DNA from 4 places in the Mesorhizobium sp. L48C026A00 genome. Region 1 is predicted to be linked to each of the others. Evidence: riboswitches for the same ligand, from Rfam matches in the RefSeq annotation. Region 1 holds a riboswitch; each other region holds the start of a gene.
What was found. Region 1 has a riboswitch for cobalamin ahead of X738_RS46325 (aromatic ring-hydroxylating oxygenase subunit alpha). Riboswitches for the same ligand answer to the same signal wherever they lie in the genome.
Positions count from the first base shown of each region.

Region 2: it holds a riboswitch for cobalamin, as region 1 does, so the genes downstream of both, metE (5-methyltetrahydropteroyltriglutamate--homocysteine S-methyltransferase) here and X738_RS46325 (aromatic ring-hydroxylating oxygenase subunit alpha) in region 1, are expected to answer to the same signal.
Region 3: it holds a riboswitch for cobalamin, as region 1 does, so the genes downstream of both, X738_RS71820 (ABC transporter ATP-binding protein) here and X738_RS46325 (aromatic ring-hydroxylating oxygenase subunit alpha) in region 1, are expected to answer to the same signal.
Region 4: it holds a riboswitch for cobalamin, as region 1 does, so the genes downstream of both, X738_RS56040 (DUF1636 family protein) here and X738_RS46325 (aromatic ring-hydroxylating oxygenase subunit alpha) in region 1, are expected to answer to the same signal.

Region 1 is NZ_AYWU01000001.1:160,993-166,042, reverse strand. It holds gene X738_RS46330 (hybrid-cluster NAD(P)-dependent oxidoreductase) at 1-357, opposite strand, end outside; gene X738_RS46325 (aromatic ring-hydroxylating oxygenase subunit alpha) at 381-1,628, opposite strand; cobalamin riboswitch at 1,742-1,944, opposite strand; gene X738_RS46320 (DUF680 domain-containing protein) at 2,452-2,658, shown strand; gene X738_RS46315 (DUF680 domain-containing protein) at 2,726-2,950, shown strand; gene X738_RS46310 (DUF680 domain-containing protein) at 3,025-3,261, shown strand; gene X738_RS46305 (ABC transporter ATP-binding protein) at 3,452-4,564, opposite strand; gene bglA (beta-galactosidase BglA) at 4,583-5,050, opposite strand, start outside.
Region 2 is NZ_AYWU01000063.1:1,791-6,840, reverse strand. It holds gene X738_RS79720 (FMN-binding negative transcriptional regulator) at 1-206, shown strand, start outside; gene metE (5-methyltetrahydropteroyltriglutamate--homocysteine S-methyltransferase) at 443-2,776, opposite strand; cobalamin riboswitch at 2,871-3,071, opposite strand; gene X738_RS79710 (MFS transporter) at 3,574-5,050, opposite strand, start outside.
Region 3 is NZ_AYWU01000024.1:1,089-6,138, forward strand. It holds gene X738_RS71810 (bifunctional helix-turn-helix transcriptional regulator/GNAT family N-acetyltransferase) at 1-880, shown strand, start outside; gene X738_RS71815 (AraC family transcriptional regulator) at 980-1,810, opposite strand; cobalamin riboswitch at 2,076-2,280, shown strand; gene X738_RS71820 (ABC transporter ATP-binding protein) at 2,368-3,180, shown strand; gene X738_RS71825 (ABC transporter substrate-binding protein) at 3,177-4,124, shown strand; gene X738_RS71830 (FecCD family ABC transporter permease) at 4,154-5,050, shown strand, end outside.
Region 4 is NZ_AYWU01000006.1:431,268-436,317, forward strand. It holds gene cobN (cobaltochelatase subunit CobN) at 1-1,630, opposite strand, end outside; gene cobW (cobalamin biosynthesis protein CobW) at 1,649-2,686, opposite strand; gene X738_RS56040 (DUF1636 family protein) at 2,683-3,117, opposite strand; cobalamin riboswitch at 3,156-3,358, opposite strand; gene X738_RS56045 (winged helix-turn-helix domain-containing protein) at 3,388-4,587, opposite strand; gene X738_RS56050 (NADH-quinone oxidoreductase subunit A) at 4,921-5,050, shown strand, end outside.

The DNA of each region.
Region 1 (5,050 bases):
CGAAAAGTCGCCCGCCGGCCCATAGGCCTTCACGTGAACGCCGGGCTTCAAATTGTCGAACATCCAGCGGGTGCCGAGGCTGCCGGCCTGCGCTTTCACCGTCACCGCGATCGAGAACGGCCTCGACGGCGAGGACGACAGCGTATAGGTCCGCATCATCAGGCCCTCGGTGGTCGGCAGTTCCAGCGTCACGAACTGCCCCGGTCTGTAGCGGAACCAGGTCTGGTTGTCAGAGCGGAAGGTAAAGGTCTTCACGTCAGGCGCCTCGTCGCTGACGCCGATGACTTCCAGCACCTGGAGCCTGTCGTTCCAGGGCGCCATCTCGTCGAGATGGCGGTAGAGGCCAAGGTCCGTCATCGCATTCATCCCCTTGACCTCGCTCAGGCGACGCTGCGCAGCGCCGGCCGCCCGGCCTCGGCAAGGCGCGGCCCGATGAAGGAGGCGTACCATTCGACGAACTGGATGACGCCGCCCTCATGCAGTTCCGAATAGGGGCCGGGCTCATAGGCCGGCGACAGGATGCCGAAGGCGTTTTCCTCGACAATGCGACGGTCCTGGTCGTTGGTCTCGGTCCAGACATGGGTGAGTTCGGCGAGGTCGTAATCGACGCCTTCGACCGCGTCCTTGTGGACAAGCCATTTGGTGGTGACGGCCGTTTCCGTGACACTGATCGGCAGCACGCGGAAGGTGACGGCATGATCGCCGAGGATATGGTTCCAACTCGTCGGATAGTGATAGAGCAGCAGCGAGCCGATACGGTCGGTCGAAACGCTGTCGGAAAGTTTCTTCTTCACCGCGCGTCTTCCCGTCATCGTGTAGCTGACGGCGTCGCGCAGCAGCGGCGCGCGGGTGGCGCGATACTGCCCGGCCGGATCGATGCGGAACTTGCTCGGCAAGCCCGCCGCCTCGCATTTCGCCCAGTGCGCGAGCATCTCTGGATCGCTGTCGGCGCCCTGCACGCCGGTCACGGTCGGCGCTTCCGGGAATGTCTTGCAGAGTTCCGGATGGTTGCCGGCGCAATGGTAGCACTCGCGGTTGTTCTCCCAGACGAGCTTCCAGTTGCCCTTCTCGACGATGGTCGATTCGAAGGCGATTTTTGCCTCGCGCAGCCGGTGCGGCAGGAGGTAAGGCTCGATCATGGCGCGCATCGGCGCGAAGTCGGCCGGCTCGTTGGCCAGGCAGATGAAGATGTAGCCGCCAACGCTTTCGCAAGCCACCGGCTTCAGGCTGAACTGGCTTTTGTCGAAGCCGTCTGCCATCTGGCGAGCAAACAACAGCCGGCCGTCCAGCTCGTAGGTCCACTGGTGATAGGGGCAGACCAGCTTCGCCGCAGTGCCCTTGTCGGCATTGCAGACACGGCTGCCGCGATGCCGGCAGGAATTGTGGAAGGCATTGATCTTGCCTTGCTGGTCGCGGACCAGCACGACCGGATAGTCGCCGATCTGGGCGGTGATATAGCTGCCAGCTTTCGGCAACTCGCAATCGTGGCCGATGAACAGCCAGTCGCGATACCAGATCAGCTCCATGTCGAGCTTGAAGAAATCTGGATCGGTGTAGAAGGGCTGCTCGAGCGAATAGCCTTGCCTGCGGCCGTGCAAGAGCCTCAGCATGTCGTTGCGCGCGTCCATGTCCTGTCCTCGTGTAAGGACTGAACTGGTGGTGATGGAGGGAGGACCGTTTGCACGCCGGCGACAGGGCCGGACGTGCATCATCCACCTCTTGACCGCCCACCGCGATCAGTCGAGTCTGAAAATCTCGGGCTGGTTTCCGGGCTCTGGAGTGTCCTTGCGGACTCGTCGCGACACCTTCCCAGGCTTGTGGCCCAGTGGTCTCCCGTTGCGACTTGAACTCCACCACCGTTGCGGGGGCAGCGCCGGGTTCTGACCGGCTTCCCAATTCTCCGCTTCGTCGTCACCAAGCGGCACCTGAGATGGCGTGATCTAATCATGCCGGCCGGCTGACTGCCGGCATGAAAGCGACATCGTATCCATGCGGCGCGACACCGCCGGCGAAACCTGCAGGTTTATATCTGCAGGGCTGAAACCCGCTTTGTCGGCGGCCATTGTCGGCTGCCGTGACATCGAATCCGACCCGCGGCGGAGACCAGGAAGGTTAACAGTTTACAAAAGTGACTATTAGCCGCTTCTAAAATCGAACCGAACGGTTCGTTTCTGTTGACAATGCGTGCAGCACGCAGTGAACGCAGATCCGCCAATCCGTCAAATCGTCGAACGGCAAATTTGGCATAAAATATTGAAAACGAACCATAAAACCATAGTGGTAGATGCCTCTGGTACAATTTCAAGGTGTAGATTCTTGGTCCACACAGAACAACTTCGTGATTGGAATCCGCCGAATGGCCTTCCCACATCGGGGCTATCCGAACGACGCGCGCATCCTCCCAAGACACGCCGCTAGACGGACTGAAGACCAAGATACTGGAGTACTAAAATGAAAAAGATCGCTCTTGCTGCCGTCGCCGCTCTGGCCATCACCGGCAGCGCCTTTGCCGGCAGCGACCATTATGGGTCCAACGCCGCCAACCAGCCGGCCGTCGCGGTCGACAGCTCGTATACGGCCTCTGTCCAGACGCCGGCTCACGCTGAAAAGCAGCCCGTTGGCCAGGGCGCCGACCGCAACCTTTTCGGCAACAATTAACAGCTGGTCCCAAACAGCAAAGTGGCGGTCCGCCGCTCGGGATCTGAGGAACTCAGGAGTATTTGAAATGAAGAAGCTCATTCTTGCCACCGCCGCCATTGTGGCCATCTCCGGCAGCGCTTTTGCCGGCAGCGACAACTTTGGATCGAACGGCGCCAACCAGCCGGCCGCTGCGGTCGACAGCAACTCGTACACGGCTTCGATTCGGAATTCGGCTTCGGCGCAGAATCCGGTTCCGGCTGACGAGAAACCCGTCAACGGCAGCGACCGTAACCTGTTCGGCAACAACTAACAGTTCGTTCCAACAGCGGCGGCGGCATTTGCCCGCCGGGCTGGCGGAACCAAGAAAATCCAGGAGTTTTGAAAATGAAGAAGATCGTTCTTACCGCCGCCGCGCTTTTGATTGCTGCGGGCGGCGCTTTTGCCGGTAGCGACAACTTTGGCAGAACCGACATCAACAAGCAGGCGACCATCAACGTCGACAACACGCAGACTTCTTCGGTACGCAATACCGGCTCGCCGGTCTACAAGCTGCTCAACTCGTCGGGCGACGTACAGAAGTCCGCCCCGCAGGGCAGCGACCGGAACCTGTTCGGCCGCTAGCGCATCGGCCCGAAAATCGGTTCCGATTTTCGGAAAGCACGATGCGCAGGGTTAAAGTGTTGGAGCGTACCTTTGTGCGTCCACTTGGACGCACGTCGCTCTAACAGCGACCGGAACGCACAAGAGTGGCGGCTTTGCCCGCCGCTCTCGTTTTTGGGTCACCAAACATCCATCAGTTCGGCTGCTGCTCTCAGGCTGCCTTTGCTTCCGCTTTGTGGAGCGTGAATGAATGTCCGTCGGCATCGAAAATATGCAGGTCGCCGGCATCGGCATTCAACCGCAGCGCAGCGCCGCGCTTGACCCCGACATTGCCTGGCAGCTTGGTGACCAGCGGCAGGTCGGCGCGGCCGATGTCGACATAGACGAGCTGGACCTCGCCGAGTTGCTCGACATAATCCACCGTTCCCTCGAAAAGATAATCCGCACCGGTGGCGATCGTCAGATCTTCCGGCCGCACGCCGAAGCTCACCGAAGCGCCCTTCACCGACGCCGGCGTGGCGATCGGCACCGTCGCCTTGCGCCCGCCGACATGACTGACGATGGTCGGGTCGCCTGATTTGTCGATCGTCGCCGGCAGGATGTTCATGGCCGGCGAGCCGATGAACTGGGCGACGAACAGATTGCCGGGTCTCTTGTAGAGCTCCATCGGCGTGCCGACCTGCTCGATATGGCCCTCCTTGAGCACCACGATGCGGTCGGCCAGCGTCATCGCCTCGACCTGGTCGTGGGTGACGTAGATCATCGTTGTAGCAGGCATCGATTCCTTGAGCTTGGCGATCTCGATGCGGGTGGCGACGCGCAGCGCCGCGTCGAGGTTCGACAGCGGCTCGTCGAACAGGAAGACCTTGGGGTTGCGCACGATGGCGCGGCCGATGGCGACGCGCTGGCGCTGGCCGCCCGACATCGCCTTGGGCAGGCGGTCGAGATATTTGGTCAGCTGCAGGATTTCCGCCGCCTGGCGCACCCGCTTGTCGATCTCGGCCTTGCTCTCCTTGCCGATCTTCATCGAGAACGCCATGTTGTCGTAGACAGTCATGTGCGGATAGAGCGCATAGGACTGGAACACCATGGCGATGCCGCGCTTCGACGGCGGCACGTCGTTCACCACCTCGCCGTCGATCTTGAGCTCGCCGGAGGTGATTTCCTCAAGCCCGGCGATCGACCGCAGCAAGGTCGACTTGCCACAGCCCGAAGGGCCGACGAAGACGATGAACTCGCCCGACTTTATGTCGAGGTCGATGCCATGGAGAATGTTGAGATTGCCGTATGATTTCTTCACTTGCCTTAGCGTGACATCGGCCATGGGTTCCCTCCAGCAAATTCAGTCGATACGCCCGAACCAGGCGCCGTAGCCGCCGAGGCGGATAAAGCCGGCGTTAGTCTGTCCCGAAAACCCGTGCCCCGGCAAGGGCTGCAGCGAGCGTCCGCCGAGATTGACTTCGGCCGGTCGGCTGCCGAGATTGAAGGCGCAGACGATCTGCTCATTGCCCTCGCGGCGCGTGAAGGCGACCGTATCGCCCTGGCTTTCCATGAACTCGATCTCGCCCTTGGCCAGCGCCGGATACAGGCGGCGGAAAGCGAGAAAGCGCCGGTAGTGTTCGAGCAGCGAGTTGTCGTCGCCCTGCTGCACATCGACCGCCTGCGAAAGGTGCTTGGCAGGCACGGGCAGCCAGGGCTTTGCCGTGGAGAAGCCGCCATTGCCGTCGGCGCCATTCCAGACCATCGGCGTGCGGCAGCCGTCGCGGCCCTTGAATTCCGGCCAGAACCGGATGCCGTAGGGGTCCTGCAG
Region 2 (5,050 bases), on a different contig from region 1:
CGCCGAAGGACTTCATCGACACTATGGTCAAGGCAATCATCGGCCTGGAGATCGAGATCACCCGCCTTGTAGGCAAAGCCAAGCTCAGCCAGAACAAGGAGGCACGTGATATCTGCAATGCCGGCGAAATGCTGAACGCCCAAGGCGACCGGCGCGTCGGTCAGGCGATGCTTGCAGCCGCCGCCCGGAAGCCCAAACAAGGCTGAAGAGCGTGGCCCATCGCACTTTGATGAATGTCAGCAAAGCTTACCCTGGATGGTGCTGCGAAAAGCCGAGCGAACGATAAACGCCTGGCACACGAAATTGCACGTGCCGAAGGAAAGTGCACATTCTCGCTCGAGTGACTTATTTCAAAGGATGTGATCGCGTTTTGGCACATTCACGGCCCACATGCGGCAGCCGGTAACTCATCACATGGTGAGCAACCAGGAAACCCTCCGGCCTACACTTTCTCCCGGAGCGCGCGTGCTGCAGCAACCATGTTCATGAGGGCAGGGCGGACCTCCTCCCATTTGCGTGTTTTGAGGCCACAGTCCGGGTTTACCCACAGTTGGGCATCCGACAGTCGCTCGCGGGCAAGCATGACGAGATCCGAAATCTCGCCGACTTCCGGGACCCGTGGTGAGTGAATGTCGTAGACTCCGGGCCCGATTTCATTCGGATATTTGGAGCTCGTGAAGGCGTCCAGCAGTTCCATTTTCGAGCGCGACGTCTCAATCGAAATTACATCCGCATCCATTCCAGCGATCGCGTCGATGATCTCGTTGAACTCCGAATAGCACATGTGGGTATGGATTTGAGTCGCGTCCTTTACACCCGTTGAAGCGATCCGGAAGCATTCGACAGCCCAGTCGAGATAGACTTTCCAGTCAGACTGGCGCAGTGGCAATCCTTCGCGAAACGCGGCCTCATCGATCTGGATCATCCTTGCGCCGGACCTTTCGAGATCCGTCACTTCGTCGCGGATGGCGAGCGCGATCTGGCGGCAGGCTTCGGAACGGGGTACGTCGTCGCGAACAAAAGACCAGTTGAGAATGGTCACTGGGCCCGTGAGCATTCCCTTCACAGGCTTTTCCGTAAGCGACTGGGCGAATTGCCACCAGCGCACCGTCATCGGATTGCGCCTCGATACGTCGCCGAAGATGATGGGGGGACGCACGTAGCGGGACCCATAGCTTTGTACCCAGGCATGCTGGGTGAAGGCGAAGCCGGACAGCTGCTCGCCGAAATGCTGTACCATGTCGTTTCGTTCGAACTCACCGTGCACCAGCACGTCCAGCCCGATCTCTTCCTGCCAGCGAATTGCAGCCTCGATCTCCTTCTTCAGGAAGGTCTCGTAGTCGACATAGCTCAGCTGGCCCTTCCCATGAGCGGCCCGCGCCCTGCATACCTGCGGCGTCTGCGGGAAGGACCCGATGGTCGTCGTCGGGAACGGCGGCAGCCCGAGCGTGCCGGCCTGGACTCTGGAGCGCTCGGCAAAAGCGCTCTCTCGTCGCTTCATGCTGTCGTCGATGCTGGCGATCCGCCCCTCGACAAGCGGGTCATGGATCTTCGTGGATGTCACGCGAGTGGCGGCAGCCTCGGCAGACGCTTTCAAAGCGCCTGCCACCGCATCCCTGCCTTGGGACAGGGCCCGGGCCAGCAACACCAACTCGTCGGTCTTCTGGGCCGCGAAGGCGAGCCACGACCTGATATCCGCGTCGATTTCCGTCTCCATGCGCAGGTCGATCGGCACATGCAGCATCGAACAAGAAGGCGCGATCTCGACGCGGTCCAAGGGCCAGCCGGCGACGATCGGTTTGATGCGGTCGAGAATGGCGGGCAGGTTCGCACGCCAGACGTTGCGGCCATCGATCAAGCCAAGCGAGAGCACCAGATCCTTCGGTGCGAGCCGACCCACCGTTTCCAGCTGCTCGGGAGCGCGCACGAGATCAATATGCAGCCCGGCCAGGGGCAGAGAAACCGCGGTTTCGAGATTGTCTCCCAGCGGCCCGAAATAGGTAGCCAGCATGATCTTCAGCTTGGGCGCGGCTTTTGACAGCTGGCCATAGGCGAATTCGAACGCAGCTCGTTCGTTGGGGTTCAGATCGAGGACAAGCGCTGGCTCATCGATCTGCACCCAGTCGGCTCCCGACAGCTTCAGCCTCTGCAGGAGTTGCTCGTAGACGGGCAGCAGCCGCGGCAGGAGCGCGATGGGATCGAATCCTTCGGCAGGCGATTTCGCCAGCTTGAGGAAGGTGATCGGTCCAAGCATGACTGGGCGTGTGTGAATGCCGAGCGCTTTAGCCTCGAGGAAGTAATCAACCGGCTTCGTCGACGAAAGGGCGAACGTCTGATCATCGTCTAGTTCCGGCACAATGTAGTGATAGTTTGTGTCAAACCACTTGGTCATTTCCATCGCGGTTACACTAGGCCCATGAGCCGCATGCTGTCCACAATCCTCCGTCTGACCTTGGTTGCCGCGCGCCATGGCGAAGTAGATGTCGAGTGGGACCTCGCCGCCATTCCAGGCGTAACGGGCTGGCACGGCGCCGACCATGACTGCGGTGTCGAGCACATGATCGTAGAGCGAGAAGTCGTTCGACGGGATTTTCGACACGCCGCGATCGCGCTGCTCCTCCCAGCTAGCGGCACGCAGCGCCTTCGCAGTCGTGAGAAGGTCGCCAGCGGAAGATTTTCCGGACCAGTAGCTTTCAAGCGCGAATTTCAGTTCTCGCTTACGACCGAAGCGCGGCACGCCGAGCGTTGCTACAGGAATTTGCTGAGAGACAGTCATGCCAACCCCGATGGTTGGGGCGTCGGTGACAAGGAAGGCGCTAGCAGGCCGGCACGAACGCCAGGCTGCAGCGGCCACCGAGACACCCGGCCCGTGGACGTAATTCGCCGTGGCAGGTCTCCTGGCTCGCGGGTCATAGCCTCTACCCGTCTTCCCAAGGCTATTTCGCCTCAGTGACATGAGTGGAGTTGGCTCGCCGCTAACAGTTGCGGGGGCAGCGCCGGCATCGCACCGGCTTCCCTCTTAGCTCCGCTGCGGCAGCGCCGTACGGAGAACCACGACACGGGAGACAATTACAGCAGTTCGCTTCCTTGTCAACGCCGCATAAAGAAATGTTTATGTCGTTATGTTAAATTCCCGTTGCATGTTTCCCAAAGGTCGTCTCGAAAGCGAAAACTGTGGGAGCCTTGAGCGGCCGGTAAATCAAAGCAATGACGCACGGCGCCCTTGTCCAGGAGGATAGGAGTTCGTCGGCTGCCGGCGGCAAACATACCGGCAAGCGCCTTGGTGCTGCTTCCCGCATCATGCGAACGCCACCTCGGCGTCGCACTTCGGCTCCGAGGTTCCGACCGCTTTGTTGGTGATCTGCTCGCGACCACATTCGCCTCAATGGCGAGGCAGTTACCCATGTGGAAGGTCTTGGCCGTGCCGCCGTCGGTGACACGACACAACGATTTCGAGGGGAGCACCCGAGGCCAAGTGCAGCGGCCTGTTGCGAAGTGATCGAGGCCAATGTCTCGAACTGCTGTTCGCAGCCCACCGGCTCAAGCTAACCTGGCTCAAACCACCGGGCCAGCTCAAGTCCTGTCCAAGTGAGGCCTGAGCGGCAAATCGTCGTGCACGCGCACGGTTTGGCGTTCGATCTTGTAATGCGTCTTGGGCGGGCAATCGCCACGGTGCAGCGCTTCCAGGCGCGCAACGATTTCGGCGTCATCCTGGGTCTGCCTGTTGTTGTGGCGAACGTACTCGACCCAAGTTGGCACGTGATAACACTCGGTCCATAGTTCGGGCTTTTCCAGGTCACGCAGCAACGCCCATTGTCTGGCGCCATCTCGCAGCCGGGCTTTTCGCCACGATGTCATCACACTGAGAAATTCCGGGACATCTCTCTGATCGATACGATAATCGACCATCACCATGATCGGACCGCTTCGTGGCCGCAGGTCAAGTTGCAGCGTCGGTTCGCTGAACTTGTTGGTCGGATCCAGATTGAGCGTTTCGAAATCCGGCTGACGCAGAACGATCCCCATCAGTCCCCCAATCACAAGAACCACGCTGGCGACGAGGAAGGCTCCCGAAACACCTTGGACATCCGCCAGTTCGCCCCAGAGCCAGCTTCCCGCCGCCATGCCGCCATATGTGGCCGTCTGATAGAGAGACAGGGCGCGTCCAACCACCCACCGCGGCGCCGAAAGCTGCACTGTGACGTTAAACAGCGAGAATGATTGAATCCAGGCCGCACCGGCTGGCATGAGGAGCAGACAGCTCAGCCAAACGTGCTCACTCCATGCCAGAAAGAAGCAGCTGATCGCCAGTATAAAGAACGCACCGCGAATGACCCATTCGTTGGAGAGAACTTCTCGGACCCGCCCGATGAGGAGCGCGCCGCAAATCGCTCCCAGGCCGAAGAAGCCGAGCATCACGCCGTAGGTGACCGCGGTCCCTTTGACCTGTTCGCGAGCAACCAACGGCAGGAGAGCCAAAATGACAACGGCGGTGAGGCCGAAAATGAAACTCCGGCACATCACCTTGAGAAGGTTCGGCGACAAGAGCACGTAACGGAAGCCCGCCGCCATCGCACTGCCGAAAGCCTCCCGCGGCAGCGCTTGTCGTGCCCGTACGGCTTTCCACCGCAACAGCGCAGCGATCAGAGCGAAGTAGCAAAAGACGTTGAAGAGGAACGCGAAGGCCGCACCGGCTGTGGCCACGATTATGCCGCCAATCGCCGGCCCGACGCTGCGCATGAGATTGTAGCTCATGCCGTTGAGCGCAACCGCGCTAGGCAGGTGTTCGCGAGGCAGGATGTCTCCCATCGAGGCTTGCCAAGAGGGATCGTGCAATGCCCAACCACAGCCGATCAGGAAGGTGAGACCCAGAAGGGTCCAGGGTGTCATTGCCCCCGCATAGGTCAGGAACGCCAGGAAGGCGGATACGCAGACCATCAGCAGTTGCGCAGTCAACATGATCCGGCGACGGTCAAAGTTGTCCGCGAGCGCTCCCGCCCCGAGCGAGAAGATCATGTAGGGGAGGGTGGTCGATGACTGGACGAGCGCC
Region 3 (5,050 bases), on a different contig from region 1:
CCGCTTCTACACCCGCCAGATCGGGCTGCTCGATGAAGGGCTGCTGAAAAGCGCCTTCTCGCTGACCGAGGCTCGGGTGCTCTATGAACTGGCGCATCGCGATGGCCTGACCGCCACCGATCTTGCGCGCGATCTCGGGCTCGACCCCGGCTATCTCAGCCGGTTGCTGAAAAAATTCGAGGAGCGTGGTCTGGTCGAGCGCGTGGCGACGCAAGCCGATGCTAGGCGCTCGTCGATTGCGCTGACGCCGGCGGGAAGAGCGGCGTTCGCGCCGCTGAACCAGGGTTCGCACGATCAGGTCGCGGCCCTGCTCGACCGGCTTTCCGCACCGGAACAGGACAGGCTGGTCAAGGCGATGCAGACGGTGCAGCGCCTGCTGGGCGAGAGTGCAGAGCCCAGGGTCCCTTACATGCTGCGGTCTTTGCAGGTCGGCGACATCGGCTGGATCATCCATCGCCAGGGCCTGCTCTACGCGCAGGAATATGGCTGGGACGAAACTTATGAGGCGCTGGTCGCCGAAATCCTCGGCGCCTTCGTCAAATCCTACGATCCGAAATGGGAACGCAGCTGGATCGCCGAGCGGGAAGGGGAAGCCGTCGGCTCGGTCTTTCTCGTGCGCCAGTCGGACGCGGTGGCGAAGCTGCGCCTGCTCTATGTCGAACCCTCGGCGCGCGGTCTCGGCATCGGCAGGCGGCTGGTCGAGGAATGCATCGGCTTTGCCCGTGCCAAGGGCTACAAGAAATTGACGCTGTGGACCAACGACGTGCTCACCTCAGCGCGTCGCATCTACGAGGCGTCCGGGTTCAAGCTGGCCAATCAGGAACGCCACCACGCCTTCGGCAAGGATCTGGTCGGCCAGAACTGGAATTTGGACTTGTAGCGTCTTTCCCCTCTCCCCTTGTGGGACAAGGGGAGAAGGCAAGATAAGGCGGAGCGCCTCGACACTAGTCTCCAACACAAGTTGAAAACTGGCCGTTCCTCACCCGACCGGTATCCAGATTTCCAGCCCGCCATTGCCGCTGCGCGGATCGAATTCGGGGCCGTAGCGCTCGAATTCGGGCGCGTCGGCAATCTTGTGCCCGGAGGCCGGCAGCCATTTGTTCCAGATCGTGTTGACCGTGCGGCGGATGGTCGAGATGTGGTCACGATGGGCGAACACGGCGTATTTCTGCGCCGGCACGCGTACGCGCGAAAACCCCTTCGGCAGGTCCGAAAAATCGGACACCTCGACGCCGGCGATATAGTCGAAATTGCCTGCATCGTCGCCGTTGACGCAGACGCCATAGGCGATGTCGCCGACCTCGCCTGGAATGTTGCCGACATAGGGGCCGAACCGCTGCCACTGCATCGGAATGCCGGCGCTGGTTTCGCAGCTGTAGCGCTCGCCGAGACCGGCGATGAGGAACGGCCGGCTGGTTTCGAAACGCGGCGGCTCGAGATTGGCGAGGAAGGACTGGTCCATCAGGATCGGCTCCACGAGATCGAGGTTTTTGAGCGAGCCTTGCGCGCGCACCAGTTCCGGCGTGGTGCCGAACTGGTCGCGGAAGGCACGGGTGAAAGCCTCATGCGAGGCATAGCCGGCGTCGAGCGCGACCGAGAGGATGTCCGGTGCGCCGGCGGCGAGCCTGCGCGCCGCCTCGGTCAGCCGGCGAGAACGCAGGTAGCCCATCACCGAACGTCCGGTCGCCGCACCGAAAGCCCGCGTCACGTGAAAGCGCGACACGCCGCTGCTGTTGGCGACATCGTCGAGCGAGATGGCCTCCGGCAGATGGCTTTCGACGAACCACAGCGCTTTCTCGGTCGGGTTCATATGGCTCCTTGCTGTGGGACTCCGCATTGGCCAGGTCATGGTATCGCTTCCTGGTGGAGGCAGTTTGATCGAAATTGCGCACCGCGCAATGCGACGGTGGTCGGCAAGTCCAAGGCGTTGGGCGAAGGGCTTGACGGGAGCAGGCGTTGTCTTTTAAGTAGTAACGTTATTACATTACGAGATTCGGTATGCTCGTTCTGACAAGACCATTGCTCGCGGGGCACTCCGAACCCCGGAAACTTATTGCGCTGGGATTGGCGGAAAACTAGGGGGGCTGACTGATGGTCCCCAAGCCGAAAGGCGAGGGGTGAAAAGGGAACACGGTGAGATCTTCGGATCGAGGCCGTGGCTGCCCCCGCAACTGTAAGCGGCGAGCAAAATCCGAAAATGCCACTGGCCGGCAAGGCTGGGAAGGCAGGATGGCGCAAGGACCCGCGAGCCAGGAGACCTGCCATCGCACGAGTTGACCGGACGGGGTGTGCCGGGAGGAGACGTGGACATCGGTCTTGTCGGCCGGTCCAGCTTCCTTCCGTCGCCATTGAGAAAGTGACGGTAAGTTGGACGCCTGCCAGCCTCTTCTTGAAGCGCGTGAACTGAGCGCCACGGCGAATGGCCAGCGCCTGGTCAGTGCGGTCAGCCTTTCGGTCGCGGCGGGAGACCGCCTCGCTATCATCGGTCCCAACGGCGCCGGCAAGACGACGCTGCTGCGCATGCTATGCGGCACGCTGCGTCCGAGCGCGGGAGATGTGAGATTTTCCGGACGCCGGCTGGAGACGTTTCCGGCCGCCGAGCGGGCGCTGCACATGGCGGTCGTCGGCCAGACCGATCAGCCCGATCCGCGGCTTGCCGTGATCGACTACGTCGGACTTGGGCGGGTCCCGCATGCCTGCTGGCGACGCAGGAGCGAGCAACGCGACGTCGTCGTCGAAGCGCTTCGCAGAACCGGCCTGCTGCCGCTGCTCGGCCGCACGATCGGCTCGCTGTCGGGTGGTGAGCGGCAACGCGCCCAGCTGGCGCGCGCCATCGCCCAGGAGCCGAAAATCCTGTTCCTCGATGAACCGACCAATCATCTCGATCCGCGCGCCCGCAGCGAACTTCTCGAACTCGTATCGCAGCTTGGCATGACCGTCGTGGCGGTGCTGCATGATCTGTCGCTGGTCACGCCATTTGCCACCAGGGTCGCGGTGATGAACGAGGCCCGCCTGCAGGCACTCGCCCGTCCGCGCGAGGCGCTGACCAAGCAGTTGATTCGCGAGATTTTCGGCGTCGAGGTGCTTCGGCTGCGCCATCCGACCGAAGACCGCGAACTCACGGTGTTCGAAGTCCCGAACCGTGCCTCTTCTGATCCAACCAAGGAGCAACATCCGTGAAACGCCTCGCACTGTCTTTTGCCTCTATGCTGCTTGCCCAGACCGCCTTCGCTTTCCCGGTAACAGTCGACAGCTGCGGCACGCCGCTGACGTTCGACGCCGCGCCGAAGCGCGCCGTCATCCAGGATATGAACATGGCCGAGATGGCCTTCGCTCTGGGGCTGCAACCGTCGATCGGCGGCCTGACCGGCATCACCGGATGGTACAAGGTCGGTCCGGAATTCAAGGCCGAGCAGGGCGCGATCCCGGAACTTGCGCCGAAATATCCGACGCTCGAAAACCTGGTCGCGGTCGAGCCCGATTTCTTCTTCGCCGGCTGGTATTACGGCATGAAGCCGGGCGGCGACGTAACGCCAGATACGCTGGCGCCGCACGGCGTCAAGACGCTGGTGCTGACGGAAAGCTGCGTCCATCTCGACAACAACCGCCCCGCCGCCTCGATGGACCTGCTCTACGGCGACATCGAAAAGCTGGGCAGGATTTTCGGCAAGCAAGCCAAGGCGGAAAAACTCGTTTCAGGCTGGAAAGCGCAACTCGCCGATATCACGGCAAAGGTCGGCGACCGCGAGCGGACGCGGGTGTTTCTCTACGACTCCGGCGAAGACAAACCCTTCACATCAGGCAAGTTCGCGATCCCCAGCGCCATGATCGCCGCTGCCGGCGGCGACAACATCATGGCCGACATGCAGACGAGCTGGGGCAACACGGACTGGGAAACGGTCGCTTCCCGCAATCCGCAGTTCCTGATCCTGCTCGACTACCAGGACGGCGGCGGTTACAGGAAACTGCTCGACTTCCTCAAAGTCCATCCGGCAATGAAGGAGACCGATGCGGTCAGGAACGAGCGCTTCGTCGCGCTGCGCTATGCCGAGCTGACGCCCGGACCTGCTAACATCGAGGCGATCGGCAAGATCGCCAGCGCGATACACCCGGAAGCCTTCTGAGCTTGCGCCACAGGGCATTCGAAATGGCCATGGCAGCAGGAGCGGCAGCAATCGCCGCGCTTGCTCTGCTGTCGATCGCCTATGGATCGACGGTCATAGCGTTGAGCGACGTGATTGCTGCGCTCGGACATGCGGCCGGGCTGGACGGAGACCTCGTGCCCGGCTCGCTCGGCAATATCCCGGTTGCCAAGATTGTCGTCGATCTCAGGCTGCCGCGCACCATCATGGCGATCTGTGTCGGCGCCGGGCTGGGCGTCATCGGCGCGCTGCTGCAGACGGTAACCCGAAACGACATCGCCGATCCGTTCCTGTTCGGCCTGTCCTCCGGTGCCGCGGCCGGCGCTGTTTCCGTCATCACCATTTTTGGCGACCGTTTCGGCATCTGGACGTTGCCGGTTGCCGCCTTCACCGGCGGCATATTGGCCGCCGGCATCGTGCTTTTGCTGGTTTCGCGGGTGAGGGGGCAAGGCCCCGAACGGCTGATACTGGCCGGGCTTGCCGTCTCGTTCATGTTCGTCGCCCTGACCAACTATCTCGTCTTCGCCGGAGACCAGCGCGCCGCTCACTCGGTATTGTTCTGGACGATGGGCGGGCTCGGCCTGGCGCGATGGGACAATGTCGGGCTGGCTGCTCTTGGCGCGGGCACCATTCTTGCCTATGGCCTGTGGAACCATCGCAAGCTCGACGCCTTCCTGGCCGGCGAGAATGCTGCCGAAAGCCTCGGCGTGCCGGTTGTGCGGATGCGCAGGACGGCGTTTCTCGTCGCTGCCTTCTCGACGGCGATCCTGGTCTCGGTCGCAGGTGTCATCGGTTTCGTCGGGCTGATGATCCCGCATCTGTCCCGGCCCTTGGCCGGCCCGTTGCATCTGCGCCTGATTGCAAGCTGCGCCCTCTTCGGAGCGGTGCTGCTGCTGGCAAGCGACCTT
Region 4 (5,050 bases), on a different contig from region 1:
AGGGGGGTGCCTCGCACCAACCTGTCTCATCTTCAGCATTCCCCCATGCGGCCTCTACCACAGCCATTGCCTCAGCAGGCAATTCCTTCGAGAAGGTCAGATACTCCTTCAATGCCAACCCTTGATCGACCGACTCCAGCATCTCCAGCAATGCACGCGGCGTTTGCGGAATCCCTTCAACGACGTAGCCCTGTTCGCTCAGGTCGTGCAGCATCGCCAGCACGCTGGACGGCACGTCGAGGCCGACGGCGTAGCCGGTGCGGCCGGGGGCGCTCGGATAGTCGGGGATCAGGATGGCGAGCTTGCGCTTTTCGCGCGGCGTGCGCTGCAGGCGCACGAACGCGTCGACACGGTTCGCCACCTGGGCGACGCGGTCCGGCTCCGGCCGGTTGGCGAAGGCGCGGAAAGCCAATGCTGGATCGACCTCGCTTTCGCCCTTGAAGGAAACGGCGCCGGCAAGGATGCGGCCGTCGAGTTCCGGCAGGACGACATGCATGGCGAGGTCGGCGGGCGCCAGGCCGCGCTGGTTGTCTTGCCAGATATCGCGGCGTGTCGTCGCGACGATGACCTGGAAGACAGGAACGCCGGCGCGGTCGAACGGGGTTTCGACGCCGGGCTCAGCACCCGAGGCGAAGGCGGTCGCGGTGATGATGGCGGCAGGGTGTAGCGTGGCAAGCGCGGTTTCGACAAAGGCGAGCGAGGCCGGGTCCTTGAGGCTGGAGACGAAGATCGGCACGGGGGCCATGCCGCGCTGCCGCAGCGCTTCAAACAATGCGTCGATCGGCGCGACGTCGGCGGCGAGCAGCATCGAGCGGTAGAAGAGAATGGGGATGATGGGGGCGGATTCTATGGCTGCAAGGCCGCGTTCCTTCGCCCCCCCCTCTGTCCTGCCGGACATCTCCCCCACAAGGGGGGAGATCGCCCCGTCATCGACGCTGTTGTCAACGTTAGACGTTACAGAATTCGCGATGCGGTCAGTGACGGCTAATCTCCCCCCAAGTGGGGGAGATGTCCGGCAGGACAGAGGGGGGCGCGAAGGAACGCCGGCATTTGAAAAGTCCGGTCTTTCTACGCCCCCCAATCCCGGCTCATAAAATCCCGCCTTCGGCACGACAACCGGCTCCGCGACCGCCACGTCTGATCCGGCGAGACTTGCCAGCCTCCGCACCAGCGCCGTCATATTCTCCGGGCCGCCTTCGCGGAAATAGCCGAGCAGGCCGTCGAGCTCCTGGCGCGGCAGCGTCGAGCCTTCGATCAGCCGCAAATCCTCGTCGCGGCATTCGCCGGGCAGCAGCGCCAGTTTTATGCCGTGCGCGCGGGCGGTCGAGGCGAGCTGGTCGCAGCCATAGCGCCACCAGTCGTAACCGCCGAGGATGCGAACCAGAACAACCCTGGCGTGCCGGGCGACGCTGTCGATCCAGAGGTCTACTGACATCGGATGGCGCAGGTCACGTAGAGCCGCCAGCCGCATCGACGGCAGCCGATCCGCGTCCGCCTGCCACGCCGCCGCCAGCCCGGCCAGGTCGCTGTCGGTGAAGGACAGCGCCACGACATCCGCAGGCGTCTGCCTGAGATCGACAGGCTCGGCGAGATCGTCGAGCGAGGCGGATGTGGTGGTGAGGATGTGCATAGCGGCTCGTGCCTGAGGTCAGCCGGCGAGAATACGCTCGATGGCCGGGCGGTTCAGCCCTTTCAGGCCGATGACGACGAGGCGCGAGCGGCGGTCGTCGTCGGCAGTCCAGGCGCGGTCGTAGTAGTGGTTGACGCGCGGCCCGACAGCCTGCAGCAACAGTCGCATCGGCTTGCCGCCGACCTCGACGAAGCCTTTTACGCGCAGCACGTTTTCTTCCTCCGCCGCCGTGGCGACACGCAAAGCCAGCTCATCGGGATTGGCGATCGACGGAATGTCGATGACGAACGAGTCGAAATCGTCATGCTCGTGATCGAGCTCGTCGTCGTGGTGGGTCTTGCGGTTCTCGATGTCGTCCTCGACGGCAAGGCCGAGGCCGAGCAGCACGGAGGGATCGACCTTGCCCTGCGAGGCCGGCACGATCTTCACCGCGCGGGCGGCGTGCTTGCCGATGACGGCATTGGCGCGGGCCGAGCCGGCGGCGTCCATCAGGTCGCTCTTCGACAATATGATCAGGTCGGCGCAGGCGAGCTGGTCCTCGAACACCTCCTCGACCGGATCGTCGTGGTCGAGCGTCTCGTCCTGCGCGCGCTGCGCCTGCAGGGCGTCCATGTCGTTGGCAACGCGGCCTTCGGCCAGCGCCGGTCCGTCGACCACGGCAATGACGCCGTCGACCGTCACCCGGCTCTTCACCGTCGGCCACTGGAAGGCCTGGACCAGCGGCTTGGGCAGGGCCAGCCCGGAGGTTTCGATCAGGATATGGTCGACCCTGGGCGTCAGCGACAGGATCTGGTCGAGCGCCGGGACGAAATCGTCGGCGACGGTGCAGCAGATGCAGCCATTGGCCAGCTCGACGATGTTTTCCTCAGGGCAGGTGTCGATGCCGCATCCCTTAAGAATCTCGCCATCGATGCCGATGTCGCCGAACTCGTTGACGATGATGGCCAGCCGCTTGCCGCCAGCGTTTTCGAGCAGATGGCGGATCAGCGTCGTCTTGCCGGCGCCGAGGAAGCCGGTGACGACGGTGCAGGGCACGCGCGAGACGGAAGTGGTCATATCTGGTCCTTCAAAAGGTCGAGGGGAGGGATGCGGGCAACGAGGCCGCGCTTCAGGCAATCGGGGCGGCCGCGCCATGGCATGAGGCCGTCGGTCGAGGTGGCGAAGAGTCTTGCGCCGGTGATGAGATCGGCGCCGCTGGTCACGGTCAAGTCGCCGAAGACATAGCTCCAGCAGCCGTCGCGCAGGATAGCGGCGCTGAGGCGGCGCTTGCAGTTGCCGAGGCATTCGACGCTGCGGATACGGATGTTTTCGCCCGAGGCGGCGCGGCGCGTATCTTCGGCCAACAATTCGCCGGCGCGGGGATGGCCGTCGGAGCCGGTCTCGTCACGGCAGGAGGCGCAGACGATCACGGTGACGTCGGCCAGAGCATCATCATCGCCGGACAATACGCCCGCTGTCTCAGCCGAAAAACTGCTGTCGCGTTCCAAATCAGGCTCCTTGCCCGGAAAACCCGCCAGGCGATCGGATTCTTATGTCCTAGACGGCAGGTCTCCTGGCTCGCGGGTCATCGCCTTGGTGCCGCCTTCCCGGGATTTTCCCAGTGGTTATCGGCCTTGGCTCGTCGCTTACAGTTGCGGGGACAGCCGCGGATTTGAAATCGGATTTCGCACCGCATTCCCTCTTGGCTCCTCCCTTTGCCGAGAGGAGACCGTCTGAACCGGATTTAGGCTTGTGGAGGCAGTCGTGTCAACGCACGTCTACGACGCCGCAATGTCGGCGAGAGCCGAACCCAGATCCCCGGCAGGCGTCACCTCGATGCGTTCGAGCCCGAGCCAGCCTTGCATCAACTGCAATTCCTCAAAAAGTTCGGCGGCGGTTTGCGGCGGCGCGCCGGGCTCGGCATAGGCGGCATGGACGCGCAGCACGCCGGCCCGGCGGTCAGCCCTAAGGTCGATGCGCGCCACGATCCTTTCGCCGAGCAGGAACGGCAGCACATAATAGCCGTATTGGCGCTTTTCAGCAGGGGTGTAGATCTCGATGCGATAGCGGAAGTCGAACAGTCTTTCCGTACGCGTCCGTTCGAAGACAACCGGATCGAACGGAGCGAGCAAGGCGCGCGCCTCGATCTTGCGCGGAAAACGAACGTCCTTGTGAAGATAGGCGGGCTTGCTCCAGCCTTCGACCCGAACCGGCAAAAGATCACCGCCGTCGACCAGTTCCTCGATGCGGCCTTTGATATCAGCGGGAGAGAGGCGGAAATAGTCGCGCAGGTCGCCTGCTGTGGCGACGCCGTGGGCGCGGGCGGAGATGCGCAGCAATTCGCGGTGCGCATCCTCAGGCGAGGGCACCGGCAGGGCAAGTATTTCCGGCGGCAGCACGCGCTGCGGCAGATCATAAAGCCGCTCGAAGCCACGACGTGACGCCGTGGTGATGCGGCCGGCCCAGAACAGCCATTCGAAAGCGTGCTTGGCGTCGCTCCAGCCCCACCAGCCGCCGGAGCCTTTCTGGCCTTCCAGGGCGGAAGCGGCGATCGGGCCGCGTTCGACGACCTCGCGATAAATATCTTCAATGTAGGCGGCGCGCTCGCGGCCCCACTTGGCCAGCCCGTTATACATTTCCTCGCCACGTTCGGCCCGTTCCATGCGCCAGCGCATCAGCGGATAGGTCTCGACCGGCAGAAAGGAGGCTTCGTGCGCCCAATATTCGAAGACTTTGCGCTTGCGCGTCACGGCGGCGTTGTCGAGCAGGGCGAGCGGGTAGGGGCCAAGCCGCGAATAGAGCGGCATATAATGGGCACGCACCACCGCGCTGACGGAATCGATCTGCAGCAGACCGGTCCGGCCAAGCACACGGGCCAGATGGCGGCGATCGGGCGTGCCGTTAGGGCGAGGATCGGCAAACCCCTGTGCGGCAAGCGCGATGCGCCGGGCCATGGCGAGCGAGATTTTTTCCTTCATGCAGACGGCACTCTGTCGGCGTTCGACCAAAGGTGGGAGAGATGATTCCGCCATGCTAGCAGGGTTTTGGCGGTATCCATGTCAGGAGAGAAAAGTGGAGTAAAAAGTGAAGGAAATCAAACAGGAGCGGATTGGACCAGTTTATCCGGATATGCCGTCGAGCACCGTGTTTTGAACAAGGTTTGACTTGCTTCGCCGAAAGCCCTGCGCTAACCCTCGCCGCGTTGCAGCATAGCGCCTCCTAAAACGGTTCAGTGGTTAAACTGTCACGCTTCCGCAAGTGGGTCCGGTGCTGTAATCAGAGTGGATTGGCCGCCAACGGAAAGCTGCAGCATGAACGCATTGTTGAGTTCGTACCTGCCCATCGTCCTGTTCATCGGCGTGGCGCTGGTCGTCGGCCTGGCGCTGCTTGCCGCACCCTTTCTGGTGGCCTACCGCAATCCCGATCCGGAAAAGCTTTCCG